Regions from separate parts of the Sporofaciens sp. St.21A7 genome, predicted to be linked through region 1. Evidence: predicted binding sites of a transcription regulator. Region 1 holds the regulator's gene; the other holds the start of a gene.
What was found. The regulator Rex, encoded in region 1, represses fermentation and respiration genes when NADH is low (regulators of the CRP and FNR family bind a similar motif). The targets are predictions, from matches to a motif close to ATTGTTAANTANTTAACAAT.
Positions count from the first base shown of each region.

Region 2: AC6I3O_RS27015 (DUF3796 domain-containing protein) is a predicted target of Rex. The motif match lies at 5,998-6,017, and genes of this name have one in related genera.

Region 1 covers NZ_BAAGFN010000001.1:2,785,935-2,794,237, reverse strand. Annotated here, with positions in the region: gene AC6I3O_RS13710 (NADP-dependent isocitrate dehydrogenase) at 1-533, shown strand, start outside; gene AC6I3O_RS13705 (hypothetical protein) at 635-841, shown strand; gene AC6I3O_RS13700 (hypothetical protein) at 838-1,239, shown strand; gene AC6I3O_RS13695 (hypothetical protein) at 1,299-1,730, opposite strand; gene AC6I3O_RS13690 (flavodoxin family protein) at 2,023-2,757, shown strand; gene AC6I3O_RS13685 (ABC-F family ATP-binding cassette domain-containing protein) at 2,784-4,697, opposite strand; gene AC6I3O_RS13680 (redox-sensing transcriptional repressor Rex) at 4,898-5,542, shown strand; gene AC6I3O_RS13675 (NAD(P)H-hydrate dehydratase) at 5,670-7,169, shown strand; gene alr (alanine racemase) at 7,237-8,303, shown strand, end outside.
Region 2 covers NZ_BAAGFN010000002.1:105,821-114,123, reverse strand. Annotated here, with positions in the region: partial or broken gene AC6I3O_RS27040 (ABC transporter ATP-binding protein) at 81-740, opposite strand; gene AC6I3O_RS27035 (ABC transporter permease) at 823-3,216, opposite strand; gene AC6I3O_RS27030 (sensor histidine kinase) at 3,305-4,339, opposite strand; gene AC6I3O_RS27025 (response regulator transcription factor) at 4,336-5,025, opposite strand; gene AC6I3O_RS27020 (helix-turn-helix transcriptional regulator) at 5,110-5,310, opposite strand; gene AC6I3O_RS27015 (DUF3796 domain-containing protein) at 5,314-5,982, opposite strand; gene AC6I3O_RS27010 (ABC-2 transporter permease) at 6,106-6,735, opposite strand; gene AC6I3O_RS27005 (ABC transporter ATP-binding protein) at 6,735-7,586, opposite strand; gene AC6I3O_RS27000 (GntR family transcriptional regulator) at 7,589-7,861, opposite strand; gene AC6I3O_RS26995 (hypothetical protein) at 7,838-8,303, shown strand, end outside.

The sequences.
Region 1 (8,303 bases):
ATATTTTCCAGGATATTTATGACGGGGAGTATCAGGAGAAGTTCAAGGAGGCGGGAATTACATATTTCTATACCTTGATTGACGATGCCGTGGCGCGTGTGATGAAGTCTGAGGGCGGGTATATCTGGGCATGTAAGAACTATGACGGGGATGTGATGAGCGATATGGTCTCATCTGCCTTTGGCTCTCTTGCCATGATGACCTCTGTGCTGGTGTCTCCGGACGGGTATTATGAGTATGAGGCGGCCCACGGGACGGTGCAGCGGCATTATTATAAGCATCTTGAGGGGGAAGAGACGTCTACCAACTCCGTAGCGACCATATTTGCATGGACGGGAGCGCTTAGGAAACGCGGAGAGCTGGATGGGAATCAGGAATTGATAGATTTTGCGGACAGGCTTGAGAAGGCCACGGTGGATACGATTGAAGACGGGAAGATGACGAAGGATCTGGCATTGATTACGACGATTGAGAATCCGACGGTGCTGAACAGTGAGGAATTTATCAAGGCGATTGCAGTGAGGTTATCTTAGTGTGGCAGGACTTTGCTGCAATCAGCCTGTCAGGAGGTTATGCGTATGGGGCTGTATGTGAATCCTGGGAATTCAAGTTTTCGGACAGCCGTTAATTCGTTTTGAATTGGATGAATATGGACTGTGTTTTCCGGATAGCGAAGGAGCGCAGTGATGTCCAGAAGAGATATCTTGACTTCCTCAGGGGACTTTTTAAAGGCCAGGATTATGTTGAGCTTGCCTATATGACCGGAATCCTTCCGATCAAAAAGTATGGGGAACACTCGGCTATACGGAACTCAGCAAATGGTATGATGGATACTTGTTGAATGGACTGCATATTTATAATCCAAAATCTGTCGTTGATGTGATGCGGAAGAAAAAGTATAAAAGCTACAGGACCGGAACGGAGACATATGAGGCATTAAAGATGTATATCGACCGGAATTTTGACGGTTTGAAAGAAGCGGTAGCCAAGCTTCTGAATCATGTGCAATGTAAGATAGATCCTTCAACATCTCAGAATGATATGACTACATTTAAGACAAAGGATGATGTGTTGACACTGTTAGTCCATCTGGGGTATCTTGCGTATGATGAAGACAAGGAAGAAGTATTTATCCCGAATCAGGAAATTTCCATGGAATTTTTAAGGGCCATAAAAGTTGGTGGCTGGGATGGGCTTATACGTGCATTAGAGCAGTCGGAGAAGCTGCTTGAGGATTAGCCTGTTAAAATGGGTGCCGGGAAATGGTGCATTTCTGCAATATTTCCCGGCGCCCTTATTTACATTTCTTTGGAATATTTTCTGGCATAGTATGCGTAGGAGCCGCCTAATATAAGCAATGCTGCGGCAGAGCCGATGATTCCCAGTAAATCGGATTTTGCCTCGATAAGAAGGAATGGCAGGCAAATCAACACGTATACCATAATGTCAAATGTCCGGGCTTTCGCTAAGTCATGGATGGTCCTGGTACGCTCGTCGTTTAGGTCGATGACAGTCTGGCGGCTCTCTTGGGGGTATTTCTCATACTGGTAGGTGGTTCCGAAGTAGTGGACTCCGTTTAAAGCCAGCAACATGCCTGCGTAATGGATGAGAGTCAGGCATACGGCGGCTGCCTGGCTGCCGAAGATGTGGAGATTTTTCAACATAGAGGCAATGGCGTACATTGGGAGCCCTACAAGGATATATGTCTGTTTTTTCTTTTTGGTGGTCATGGCTGCCCCTCCCTTTTTTGCAAAATGTGATGGAAAGTTTATTTTCCATACGTCCAGTATAAGGGGGAAGATAGAAAATGTCAAGTTAGCTTTCCGTGTTTTTGGGACAAATTTATCTGTGAAAACCATACCATTTTTTCTATGATAATGCTATAATAAAATAGTATGATGATTTGTCAAGCTAATGGCAGGCGGATAACATCTGGCTATTGATGTGAAATAATGTGTGGATAAGCCTGCGTATGGCTGGCTTACATTCTGATAGATAGATACATAGAGAAGGGAGAACGAGATGAAGATACTGATGATTAACGGCACCATGAGGCACGGCTCAAGCTATCATATCGGAAAGATGGTGATTGAAAAGATTGCGAGGGAAGAAGATCAGGTCATTGAGTTATTTCTTCCTAAGGATATGCCGGAATACTGCCGGGGGTGCGCGGCCTGTATTATGGAGAGCGAGAAGAAGTGTCCGGATTATCTGATGTATATGAAGCGGGTGACGCGGATGATTGATGAGGCGGATCTGCTGGTGTTCACGTCTCCGGTCCATGTGCTTCATGTGACAGGGGCTTTGAAGGCCCTGTTGGATCATTACGGATACCGGTTTATGGTGCATAGGCCGGCGGAGTGCATGTTTGGCAAGCAGGCTGTTTGCATTACTACCGGGGCTGGCGGCGGGATGAGATCCACGCTCAAGGATATCAAGAGCAGCCTGTTCTTCTGGGGCGTGGCGCGGATCTATACATACGGGATTGCCGTGGCTGCGGTACGGTGGGAGGATGTGCAGATGCCGATTAAGGAGAAGATCGTAAATGATGTGGATCGGCTTGCAATGAAGCTGACCCGGGATACCGCTTCCGTGACCCCGGCGTTGAAGACGAAGATTTTGTTCTATATCATGCGGCATATGCAGCAGAACGGGAAACATCTGCCGGATGTCACTTACTGGAAGGAAAAGGGGTGGCTTGGGAAGGAGCGTCCGTGGAAGAAGGCGGCGCAGGAAAGCAGGCAGGGGAATGAATGAAAAACGGGACGTAGTAACATGTTTTACTACGTCCCTAATTCTTCCCAACGCTCATATAATACTTCTAATTCCGCTGCAATCGAAGCCTTTTCGTCCGCCAATTCCTGGCACTTCATGGAGTTGGTAAATACTTCCTCCTGCGCCATCATACGGTCAATCTCAGCATCCCGCTCCTCAAGGGTGGTGATGCGCTCCTCGGTCTTTTTCAGTTCGTTTAAGCGTTTCCGCTCCCTTGCCTGCGCCTCTTTCTGTTCCTGCCAGCTTAATTTCGATTCCGATACGGTTCCGGCAGAGGAAGAAAGCGCTTCCTCGCCTCCGGCATAAGCGGCGGTCAGTTCTTCCCGTTTTTCCAGATAATAGTCGTAATTCCCGATATAGTTGACGAAAGTGTGGTTGACCAGTTCCAGAATCCGCGTCGCCGTCTGGTTGATAAAATACCGGTCATGGGACACATAGAGCAGAGTCCCGGTATAGTCGTTCAGCGCCTTCTCAAGGATCTCCTTGGAGGTGATGTCCAGATGGTTCGTGGGCTCGTCCAGAATCAGGAAGTTCGCCCGTGAAAGCATCAGCTTCGCCAGTGAAACGCGGCCCCGCTCACCGCCGCTTAAATCCCCGATCCGTTTGAATACGTCGTCCCCTGTGAACAGGAATGCCGCCAGCATGTTGCGTATCCTGGTGTTGGTAAGCTCCGGGTAGTCGTCGGAGATTTCATCGAAAATGGTCTTTTCCATGTGGAGTACATGGTGTTCCTGGTCATAATAGCCGATTTCGACGTTGGTTCCCAAGGTGAACGTCCCTGTGTCGGCAGGTAGTACCTGGTTCAGGATTTTCAGGAGCGTAGTCTTTCCCGTCCCGTTGTCCCCGATGACGGCGATATGTTCCCCACGTTTGATTTCAAAGCTGACATCCGTGAACAATACCTGATTGGGAAAAGATTTGCCAAGGGAATCTACGGACAGCACGTCATTGCCGCTGATACGCGAGGGTTCCAATGTTAAATGGATTTCGGTATTCATTTCGGCAGGTTTTTCTATGGGCTTGATTTTTTCCAGCATTTTTTCCCGGCTTTCCGCCCGCTTGATGGACTTTTCCCGGTTAAATGAGCGCAGTTTTTCGATGACTGCCTCGTGGTGTTTGATTTCCTGCTGTTGGTTTAAGTATTCTTTGAGCCTGGCTTCCCTAAGCTGCCTTTTTTTCTCGGCGTAGGCGCTGTAGTTTCCTGTATAGACCATGAGTTTCCCAAGTTCGATTTCTAAGATTTTCGTAACGACCCGGTCCAGGAAATATCGGTCATGGGAGACGATCAGTACGGCTCCAGGGTAATTCAAAAGATAGGTCTCAAGCCATGCAATGGAGTTTAGGTCCAAGTGGTTAGTCGGCTCGTCAAGGAGCAGGATGTCTGGTTTCGTAAGCAGGAGTTTCCCCAGAGACACCCGTGTCTTCTGGCCTCCCGAGAGGGTGGCTACGGGCTTGGAGAAATCCTCTTCGCCAAAGCCAAGTCCTTTGAGGACGCCTGTAATCTCGCTTTCATAGGCGTATCCATTATCACGCTCGAAAGCGGCGGTCAGCCTGTGGTAGGTCTCCAGACGTGCGGCAAGGGCGTCCCCTTCCAGAGATTTCAGTTCCAGCTCAATCGAACGGATCTGCTGCTCCATGGCGATAATGTCTGCCTTGGCCAGTTTTACTTCTTCATAGATGTTACTGCCGCTTACCATGTCCTGATGCTGGGCGAGATAGCCCAAAGTCTTTCCTTTGGTCAGGACGATTTCCCCGCCGTCTGTGGGGAGTTCGCCGACAATCATCTTGAACAGCGTGGTCTTTCCGGCGCCGTTTGGCCCTACGAGGGCGGCTTTTTCGTGGTCTTCTATATGAAATGAACCTTCCGTGACGATGACATTTTCACCGAAGGATTTGCAAAGTCCGTGGCATGCCAGTATCATGATGTCCCTCCTTTTTTGTGTTTCCTGTCTGTGGTTTTGGCCGATCAGACGTTGTAATTGAGTAAATGAGCCTGCTTTTTTGGCAGGCTGATACCCTTTCATTATAACGAAAATTATACAAAATACAACTAAAAGTTTGACTTTAATCTAACAATTCTATATAATTGGGTATTAGAAAGGAAATGGAAGGTGAATTAAAATTGGAAGAAAGAGAAATTTCCCAGGCAGTCATACGAAGGTTGCCCAGGTATTACAGATATCTTGGTGAGTTATTGGAGAACGGGGTAGAGCGGATCTCGTCCAATGACCTGAGCAGGCGGATGAAGGTGACGGCATCCCAGATTCGTCAGGATCTTAATAATTTCGGCGGATTTGGGCAGCAGGGATATGGATATAACGTGAAGTATCTTTATACGGAGATCGGTAAGATCCTGGGCTTGGAGGAAGATCACCGTATGATTATCATAGGCGCCGGTAATCTGGGACAGGCCCTGGCGAATTATGCGGCATTCGAGAAGAGGGGATTCATCCTGAAAGGAATTTTTGATGTGAACCCAAGGCTTGCGGGCATGACGATACGGGGCGTACCGGTTCGGATGATCGAGGAGCTTGGCGAGTTTGTGAAGGACAACGAGGTAGAGATTGCGGCTCTTACCATCCCTAAGGACCGGGCGGTGGAGGTGGCGGATCTCCTGGTCGCCAACGGCGTGAGGGCAATCTGGAATTTTGCTCACACAGATTTGAACCTGCCGGAGCATGTTATCGTTGAGAATGTGCATCTGTCGGAGAGCCTGATGCAGTTGTCCTATAAAATTAACAGGTTCAATGAGGAACACAAAAAGTAATGATTGAAAGACTGTATGGAAATTGCTTTTAGAAAAAGTATTTTTCATACAGTTTGTTGATTTTACCCGCTGTATCCTGCTGCCGTTTGCGTCCGGCCGGGAAGGTATGGGGAATAAGGAGGAACATATGCGATATCTGGTGAATGGCGCTCAGATGAAGAGGGCGGATCAGTATACCATCCGGGAGGTGGGAATCCCCTCCTTAGAGTTGATGGAAAGGGCGGCGGTTTCCTGTGTGAAGGTGATGGAGGAAGAAGGGCTTGACTTGTCAAGAGCCTGTATCGTCTGCGGCTCCGGAAATAACGGAGGGGACGGGTTCGCCATAGCGCGGCTTCTTTGGCAGAAAGGATACGCCCCGCTTGTATGCTTTGTCGGTAACGCTTCCCATTGTACGGAGGAGACGAAGCGTCAGATGGAGCGGCTCTTGGAAATCGGCGGCGAGATATGCAACGAATTTAAGGATGGTGAATATAGTATCATCATAGATGCTGTTTTCGGCGTAGGGCTTAGCAGGAAAGTCGAAGGAAAATATTTTGACATTCTGGAGAAGATGAACCGGGCGGGCGGCGTGAAGTTTGCCGTCGATATGCCGTCAGGTATTTCGGCGGATACGGGAGGCGTCCTTGGGACTGCATTCCGGGCAGACCTGACGGTCACATTCCAGTTAGAAAAACTGGGGCTTGTGCTGTACCCGGGAAAAGAGTATGCGGGGAAGGTGTCGGTTACGGACATCGGAATCCATACGGAAGGACTTTCCAAGGAATCTAGGCTTATGTATCTCTGTGAAAGCGGGGATTACAGAAAGATGCTGCCTGTGCGCAAGGCGGATTCTAATAAAGGGACCTATGGGAAACTGTTGGTGATTGCCGGAAGCAAAGGGATGTCCGGCGCAGCTTTCCTGAATGCAAAGGCGGCTTATCTCTCAGGCGCGGGACTGGTGCGGATCTATACGCCAGAGGAGAACCGGGTTATCTTGCAGCAGCTTCTTCCCGAGGCGGTTATTTCTACTTATACGGAGTACCGAAAGGAGGAACTGAAAGGGCTGCTTTCCTGGGCGGATGCAATCTGTATCGGTTCGGGAATCGGGACAAAAGAGACGGCGTGCAAGCTGTTAGAGACGACGCTTCAGAAGGCGGAGGTTCCTTGTCTGGTAGATGCGGACGGATTGAACCTGTTAGCGGGGCATTGGGAAGAGATGGAGTATTCAAAGGATGTGAAAACCCTTGTGCTGACGCCCCATATGAAAGAAATGTCACGTTTGGTTCGCAGAAGCGTGGGAGAATTGAAGGAAGGCCGTATGGGTATTCTGGGAGAATTCGTTGAAAGCCAAAACTGCACCTGCGTCCTCAAGGATTCCCGTACTGTGGTTGCCTCTCCCACAGGGGGAATGTATGTCAACCGTTCTGGAAATGCTTCGATGGCGAAGGCTGGTTCCGGCGATGTACTGGCAGGTATCATAGCCGGGCTTCTGGCACAGGGCATGGACGGCCACAGGGCGTCTGTGCTTGGCGTATATCTCCACGGCAGGTCGGGGGATTATGCGCAGGCTGCGAAAGGAAGTTATAGCGTAATGGCTCAAGATCTGCTATTATATTTGAGTGAGGCATTTAAGGAGTTAGAGTTTTGAGTAAGGCATATGTGCATTTGCGAAACTGTAAGTCGGAATCAGGCATTTGGGGAACAGGAGGCAGAAAATGAAGAATTATAGCAGAGTTTGTGCAAGGATAGACCTTGATGCGATAGAATATAACATGGAGATGATGCGGCAGAATCTGGACGAAGGTGTGAAGATCCTATCCGTAATTAAATCAGACGGATACGGTCATGGCGCCTTACAGGTGGCAAAATTTCTCTCTGATAAGGAGTATATCTGGGGGTATGCGGTGGCGGCCCTGGACGAAGGGATGATTCTTAGAAGAGGCGGGATTGAGAAGCCGATCCTGGTGATGGGTTGTATTTTCCCGGAGCAGTGGGAGGAAATGCTTGCCAGCGAGATACACATGACAATCTACGACAGCGATACGGCAAGGCGGGTGTCTGACTTTGCCGTGAACATGGGGAAGAAGGCTTTCATCCATCTGAAAATTGATACGGGCATGTCAAGGCTCGGCTTTCCGGCAAAGGAGGAGAGCATCGGCAGGATTGAGGAAATCAGCCGGATGCCGAATCTGATCATCGAGGGTATGTATACCCATTTCGCAAGGGCGGATGAGACGGATAAGTCGGATGCCAGAAGGCAGCTTAGGGAATTTCTGTGGATGAAGGAGCAGCTTTCCCGCCTTGGAGTCACGGCTTCTTATTACCACTGTGCCAACAGCGCAGGCATTATCGACCTGCGGGAGGCGGATATGGATATGGTGCGGGCAGGAATCGCTACTTATGGGCTGTATCCTTCGGACGAGGTGAGAAAGGAGCTGGTTCCCCTGCGCCCGGCCATGGAGCTTGTAAGCCATGTGGTCCATGTGAAATGGGTGGACGCGGGAACGCCTGTGAGTTACGGCGGTACGTTTGTCACGGCAAAGAGGACCAGGATTGCAACGATTCCTGTGGGCTATGGAGACGGGTATCCCCGAAGCCTGTCCAACAAGGGATATGTCCTGATACATGGGAAGAAGGCGCCCATTCTTGGCCGTGTCTGCATGGATCAGTTCATGGTTGACGTAACGGAAATCGAAGGGGTGGAGTTCGGCGATCTGGTGACGCTGGTGGGGCGAAACGGCGAGGCTTTCGTCACGGTGGAACTTCTGAGCGAACTGGCCGG
Region 2 (8,303 bases), on a different contig from region 1:
GGTAGCGCCCCCTCACTAGCGTCCGAGGGCAGGTCGTCGGAAGGCATTTTAAAAGCGCTCCGCACTTGCCTTCCTCCTCCAACAATCCTGCCATCCTCAATTCGGACTATGCGGTCGGCAAGCTGGGCAATCTCGTTGTTGTGGGTGATCATCACAATCGTCTGGTTAAACTCCATGCTGGTGCGTTTCAAAAGCCCCAGCACATCGGCGCTGGTCCTGGAATCAAGGTTGCCCGTGGGCTCGTCAGCTAAAATGATAGCTGGTTTGGTAATCAGGGCACGTGCGATAGCGACACGCTGCTGCTGCCCACCAGAGAGATTGTTCGGCATATTATTAAGCTTATCTTCCAATGCAAGCATCTCCACAATCTCATCCATGAATTTCTCATCTGCCGTATCGCCGTCCAGCTCCACAGGCAGGACAATATTTTCATAGACATTCAGGATTGGGACAAGGTTATAGTTCTGGAAGATAAAGCCGATATTGCGGCGGCGGAAGATGGTCAGCTCCTCATCATTCTTTTCCGCCAGCTCGTCCCCGCGGACAATGACGCTTCCGGAGGTAGGCGTATCCAGCCCGCCCATCATATGGAGCAGGGTGGATTTGCCGCTTCCGGAAGTCCCTACCACCGCCACAAACTCCCCCTGTTTCACAGACAGGCTGACGCCGTCCAGGGCGCGGGTGATATTGGGCTCGCTGCCATAATACTTTTTCAGGTCGATTGTTTGTAATACATTCATAATCAAATACTCCTTTTCCTGTTAATAAGGACATTGTAAAACTCAAATGTCCGCGAAATGTTACAGCAGCAAAAAAATACACTTATCGCAGAGCTTCCATCATTGATAACTTGCTTTGCTGCTTTAAGGCGCCTGTTGTAATCAGCACACTACATAAAATAACAATCGCACAATACAAGATTGTAATACACAATGGAAATTGATAATTCAAATAGCTCATTAGGTTGTTTTTCAAAAATGAGCAAAGAACATATCCAATTCCTCCACCAATTATCACAGATAATACAAGTCCCATGCCGACTACGATCAATCCCTCTTTATGAACCATCACGGATAATTGTTTTTGAGACATTCCCACTGAACGCATGAGAGAAAATTCCTTGCGCCTTACGATAATTCCCGTCAAAATTGTATTTAACAAATTCATCACAGAAAAACAACCAATTAAAACAATGGCTATTGCAAGGGCTAACTGTGTTCCCTGCAGGAAGTTTTCATTCTGGGCAATCGCAGCAGAAAGTGAATCCACACTCAGCCGCGGGTTATCTGATACAATTTGGTCTATTTCATTTTCTGCCTGCTGTCCAAAAGAATCCTCTACACGAATCACATACTGATATGTTAAATTGTTGTGTGCGATTTTTTGCATGGAATCAACCGGCAATAACAGCATATCTATTTTATCGCCATTATTTCCAATCTTACTTTCGTCAAGAACTGCCGCAATCTCAAATTCCAGGTTCTCCGTATGCTGCCCATCAAAAATCTTCAGCGTTACAGACAAGCCAGCCTCTGGATGAATACCAAAATACTTCTCAAAGTCACCCGGCCTGCCAATCACCATCTGATTCTTAGATGCCATTTGCTCATAATCTGATATTTTTCCATTTAAGAGACAGCTTTGCAGCAAAGTCATATCTGCTTTCTCAAATCCTACAATTTCAGCATCTGATTCCAGAGCCTGCAGATCATAGGAGACTGGGAGATGCTGATCATTCATAATCTTTTGCACACCTGATAATTGCGAGAGTTCTTTTTCTACTTTCTCCGTAAAAGGACTTGATTCCTGCAAAATCTCTAAAGGATTTTCCATTAGCTCCTGATTTGAGATTTTTAAAACGAACTGTCCTCTTGCAAATCCAGATAAAGACATATCTTTTGCATTGATAGAAGAAAGGACAGAGGATAAACCTGACAGCAGAACGCCAGTCAAGACAAGAGAGGCGACTGTCAGTATATTCTTTTTCTTATAACGCAAAACTTGATTTACTGCCAAAGACCCCGGCGTTAGTTTGTGCTGCCTATGTTTACATTTAGGCAACTTATTTTGTTCATAGCGTGAAGCCTCTATGGGTGAAACGGTCGCTGCTATTTTAGCAGGTTTTTTGATGGACAGGCGTACAGTGGCATAGGTTAACACAACAACAATTGGGCATATCCATAGTACATTCCATAGCCCAAATCCATGTGGAATTAAAATATAAGCCACTACAATTCCCGCAATTAGTCCAATAGGTATTGCAGGTAACATCAGCAAAGTTCCCTCCCTAAGAACAAGTCTTTGAATCTGTTTTGCTGTCATCCCTATTGTGCGAAGCTGTCCATATTCTTTAATTGAATTGATAATGGAAATATAGAAAATGTTGTATATTACCAAAATACCAGCGATTACGATAACAACCAGCCCGGCAACAGCCGCCAGAACCATCGGTACCGAAGGCTGGCTAAGATTCAAATACGCTTCATTATAAGAAGGAGCCGCTTTACAGCCTGCATCAGCCGTTATCTCTGATATTAAGTTTTTTACATCCCCAGAGTTCGTCTTTGCATCTAAATTTACACGAAGCATTACTGCCGGTGAAAAGTGATTCCATCCATCCATTTCTAAAAAGTATTCTTCAGAAACCATAGCCCCATATAATGAACGGTCAGTGCCTTTCGCCCCTGTTTTCAAGTATCCTGTTATAATAAAGGATTTTTCCTGGGCGTTGTTTGGATCTGGCAATAGAATGGTATCTCCAATTTTTGCATTTATCTTCTGTCGAATTAAATACTCTTGTTCAATCAGTATTTCATTCTCTTTCTCTGGCATTTTCCCCTGGTCAACAGACAGCCCATTTAATGTAAGTGCATCATTGTTGGAATATGAAATATTAAGACGATCATTTCCAGATTTAACACTGCCAATAGAAGCTGTGAATCCGCATAAATCCACTCGCACATCATCAGACAATTCTTGATATTGTTCTTTTTCTATGCCGGAAATAAGAGCATGATAAGACCCTGTTATGTTATTGCCTCCATTTTGGTTCACTGTAATAATTCCAGAAACCAGAAGCAATACGGATGCCATCAAAAATGTTGCTAATGAAATTGCAATAATCGTAAAAATTTTCTTCAAACGCTCTTTCTTTAATTGAGCAGACGCTAATTTTTTAATAATAGCGCTGGTGTCATTATCAAAAGGCCATGTCATAGCCGGCCACCTCCTTACTACTTTTCCTGTTGATAAGGACATTGTAAAACCCAAATGTCCGCGAAATGTTACAGCGACAAAAAAATTTCTATGCTCTGCTGGGAAGAAAAACCGAAAACGTCGATCCCCTGCCGACTTCCGAAGTTACTTTCATGTAACCGCCCTGCTTTGTGACAATCTCACGTGCCAGATAAAGGCCGATGCCTACCCCTTGTTCTTCGTGCACTTCCTCCTCCCGGTAGAAACGCCGGAAGATAGACGCCTGATTACTCTCCGGGATACCTTTACCGGTATCGGATACATTAAGCTTCACATACATTTCCCATTGTTCCGCTGAAATTCGGATTGCCCCTCCCCTCGGAGTATATTTTACCGCGTTATCCAGCAGATTGAATAAAGCCTCCGCCGTCCACTTGCTGTCATGGGAAAGGCGAAGGCCATCCGGACAGTCCACCGTCACGGAAATGTCCTTTTTCTCCGCTTCATATACAACACCGCTGCAGGCAACCGCCAGCGTATCGATCAGCAGAGTCTCTTTCTTTTCTAACCGGATTGCCCCGGTTTCCAGCCGTGAAGTCTTCACAAGTGCCTGAAAGAGAAATTCCAGCTTGTCTGTCTGGCTGCGGATGCCCTGCAGGAACTCCCGCCGCGCTTCTTCTGGAACCGGCCTGGTAAGCAGCGTGTCCGTCACCATCTTCAGGTTGCTTACCGGTGTCTTCACTTGATGGGAAATGTCTGACACCAGCATCTGCAGCTCCTGGCGTTCCATATCTACCTTCCGCCGGTTCTCCTGCATGATACCAAAAAGCCGCGACAGACGGTAGCTGATACGGGCAAAGAGTGTTTCACTGTCTGTCACACGCACAGGCTCTTCGCTCCCGCTTATCATCCGATCCATCACTTGGCACAGCTCTCTTGTAAATACAGAAAGCCGTTTTCCAAAAAACTGCATCAGAAGGAACTGCCAGATGATGGCACAGACTGTCAGCAGGATACCGGCTGTCAGCACCCAGACTTCGCCTGTCATGGCAAAGAGAACTGCACAGACAGCCAGCATGGAAGCTACCATACCGCCGCAGATCAAAAGAAATGTCCCTTTTACCGAGATCCGCCCCAGATTCATTTTCTCTCGCCTCCCATCCACTGATATCCCATCCCGTAAATCGTCTTAATATACGTGTCGCCCTCTGCCTCAATCTTGCCCCGGATCCGGCTGATGGAGGTTGTCAGGGTGTGTTCGTCCACATAATTTTCCTCTGCATCCCACAGCCTTTCCAAAAGCCGCTGCCTTGTCAGAATCTGTTTCGGATTCTTGCAGAACAGATACAGCATTTTATACTCCATGGGGGAAAGAATAAGGGACTTTCCATTAAGTGCAGCGGATTGTTCTGAAAAATCCAGGAACAGCCTGCCATCATCATAAAAATCCTTTGTAAGTCCCCGGTGTTCCAGCATGGCGAACATTGCCCGTATCTTCCGAAGCAGCACCTCAATGGAAAAGGGCTTGGTGATATAATCTACCGCCCCGGCTTTATACCCCCGTATCTGGTCGCTCTCCTGGTCATTGGCAGTCAGAAAAATCACCAGCGTGTCCGGATTCTCCGGCTTTATGAGCCTGCACAGGTCATAGCCATTACCGTCCGGCAGGTTGATGTCCAGAAGCACCAGGTCAAATTCCGTCCGGGCTAAAGCTTCGGTAGCTGTATCTGCATTCAGAGCCGATACCGTATCGTAACCCTCCGAAATCAGGTTATAAGTCAGCGTTTTATTTAAAAGGGCGTCGTCCTCTACCAGTAAAATTTTCTTCATGTCCATTCTCCTTTACGACATTATTTTGCCATTCATTATATTTTAACAAAAAAATGTCCGCGAAATGTTACAGCGGACAGATTTTTATTCAAAAATAAAAATTTCTTCAATCGGAGCTTCTACAACCCTGGAAATATCAACCGCCAGCTTCAAAGACGGGTTATACTGCGCTTTTTCCAGGCGCATGATGGTTTCCCGGCGCACGCCTACTTTTTCCGCCAGCTGCCCTTGCGTCAGGTCTTTCATTTGCCGGTATTTTTTTAATCTGCATTCAAATTCTGCCATATCTTATTCCTCACTTTCATCTGCCAGGTCGTCATGGTCATACCGGTACAGCAAATATTCAGAGAGGAAAATCCCCAGAGCTAACGCAACGGAAAGGGTGATAATTGTAGCAATCAGAGTATATTCAAGACTTCCAAAAAGTTTTCCCTGACAGAGAATGATCAGTGCAACATGCATGATAGAAAACGAAATTCTATATGCTTTCAGCCTAGCGCGAACCATATTCTCGCGGAAGCGCTCATCCATAAATGTTCCTGACATCCTTCCCTCATAATAAAAACCAAAGAAGCCAAAGAAAAGGAAAAAGGCAAATGGAAAGACAGAGCCATCCGCAGAGTATGTAAAGAAACCAGCAAAACCCAAAAACCCCAGTACTCCTAACCAGCCCCACTTTGGATTGACCTTGCGCGTGACGCCTGTTTCTTCCACCTGTCTCTGCTTTTCACCCGCATAGACAAAAAGCATGACAAACAGAGAGATTACATAAATGCAAATGAGAGAAATAGAAAGAATCATCGGCAGATCTTTTGCGCGAAATACATAATCTTTAAAATCCATGGGAACTACCAGGCGGGAATCATTGAATGTAACCGCATACCATGTCGATAGAAACAAACTCAAGACACAAAAAATCCCACAGCCAATCCAAATCTTCATCTTGTTCGTTTTCATAGTACTCCTCCTATTATTGTGATATATTTATCTCTTTACAAGACAAATATATCACTTTATTTTCCTTGTGTCAATAGGAAAGAGACAAATATATCACATTCATGATTCAAAGTCAAATATCCATCAGGCAATATCCCGTTTCTGATATATCTTTACAGCAATCCTGTACGAGATAAAAAACCAGATCACCGAAATGCCAAGCACAATATCAAACGCCAGAAGGATATTCTCTTTCACCGGAAAAACAAGGTTTATGAGAAGAACAAGCCCCGCAATGATCCCTGTAGACGCCATGAAAGACATCATGAAGACAATCTGCGATTTTTCCGGGTCAAATAAATACGCACACGGCAGGCTGATGCCGCCCGCAAGCAGGCATGCGCTTATCCCGATAGAGCCGTACAGGCATAGGGAATAAAGAGTTACATCCATGCCAAAACAGGCAAGAACGACACACGGAACCAGCGCCGTAACCAATCCCAGTGCGGCAAGCAAGATAAAAAACAAAAACTTCTCGCCGATAATCTGCCCTCTCGATACCGGCATGGTGATGACATTTTTATTCCATTTGGAGGCTGCATCGCTGGTAATACTGATAAAGGCTGCCGTTGTGGAAGCCACCGGCGCCAGAACCAGAAGCGCGCTGGTTTCCAGCAGGAATGACAGCCCAAAGCCCAAAACAACCAGGCTGACAAAGGTTACAAGAATATTGCTCTTTGCAATATAAAGATCCTTCACTAAAACACCTTTCATCACTTCTCCCCCTTTACGTAAAGCAGCATAATTTCATCAATGGTTGCCGGGACAACCAGGGCTTTTGGATATTTTTTCTGCGCCCTCTCCCGGTCTGAAACCAGAATCTGCCATTCATAGTCCATTTTACGGTACGAGATGATATCGGATTTATCCAACGCGTCAAACTGCGCCGCGCCGCACTTGATGATGCCATACCGCTCGGTCAGTTCGTCTTTGGGCTTCTCAAAAAACACTTTCCCTTCATGGATAAATACGATATAATCGGCAATCTTCTCCAGATCGCTGGTGATATGGGAAGATACCAGGATGGAATGTTCCTCGTCCTGCACGAAATCCAGCAGCATATCCAGAATATCGTCCCGGACAACCGGATCTAATCCGCTGGTTGCCTCGTCCAAAATCAACAGTCTGGAATGATGGGAAAATGCGGCAGAGATTGCCAGCTTCATCTTCATTCCTTTTGAAAACTGCTTGATCGGCTTATCGTACGGAAGGGAAAACTGTTTCAGCAGTCCGAAATATATCCGTTCGTCCCATGTCCTGTAAATGTTCTTCATGACCCGGTTTAGTTTCCGCGGCGAAAGGATTTCCGGATAATTGCTGCCATCAAACACAACGCCGATCTGTTCCTTGACATCCCCATCCAGCTCTTCTTTCCCTAAAATGGAAACCATACCGTCTTCTTTCCCCACCAGCCCTAAAGCGGCATTGATCGTCGTACTTTTTCCTGCACCGTTTTCCCCGATCAGCCCGACGATGGAGCCGCCGGGAACAGTGAATGAAACATGATCCAAAACAAAATCCTGATAAGATTTGGTAAGCCCTGATACAACGAAAGCATTTGTCATCGCTAATCCTCCTCATATAATAACGTTAATAAACTGATTAATTGATCAAGTGATATTCCACTCATGCGGGCGATTTCTATCGCGTCGCCAAAACACCCCTCTATCTTTTTCTGCTGCTCTTCTAAATAGAAATCCTGATTTTGTACAGATACATAACACCCCTTCCCGGCTGTTGTCTCAATAAAACCATCCTCCTGCAGGATGTCATACGCTTTCTGTACCGTCAGGACACTGATCTGCAGCGATCTTGTATGCAGACACTTAAGACCATGGATTTATCCGAGATCAGCCTGATTGAGAAAAAAGAACGCTGCCTGGTCACGGTAGATATTGACAAAGACACTCCATTTGACAAACAAGTGGAAATGATCATTGAGGAAACAAAAAAGTATCAGCTTCGCCGGCTGCATGATGCCTCTTATGGAACCATGATCGCCGCAGAAAGCCTTCGCCAGGGAAATTATGAAGATTACTCCAGGCTATTTATCGAGATCCCATTTCCCATAAAGAAAAAGGGGCTGCATATACAGCCCGCCGGAAGATATCTAAGAGCGTTCTATCAGGAGTCTCCCGCAAACGCCATCGCCTGCTATCAGAAAATCTTTGAGTTTTCCGGCGAAAATGGATTTGTTTTGTCCGGTTTCTCCTATGAAGTCATTATCAATGAAAATGTCATCAGCCGGACAGAAGACGCTGTTGTCCAGATCGAAATTCCCA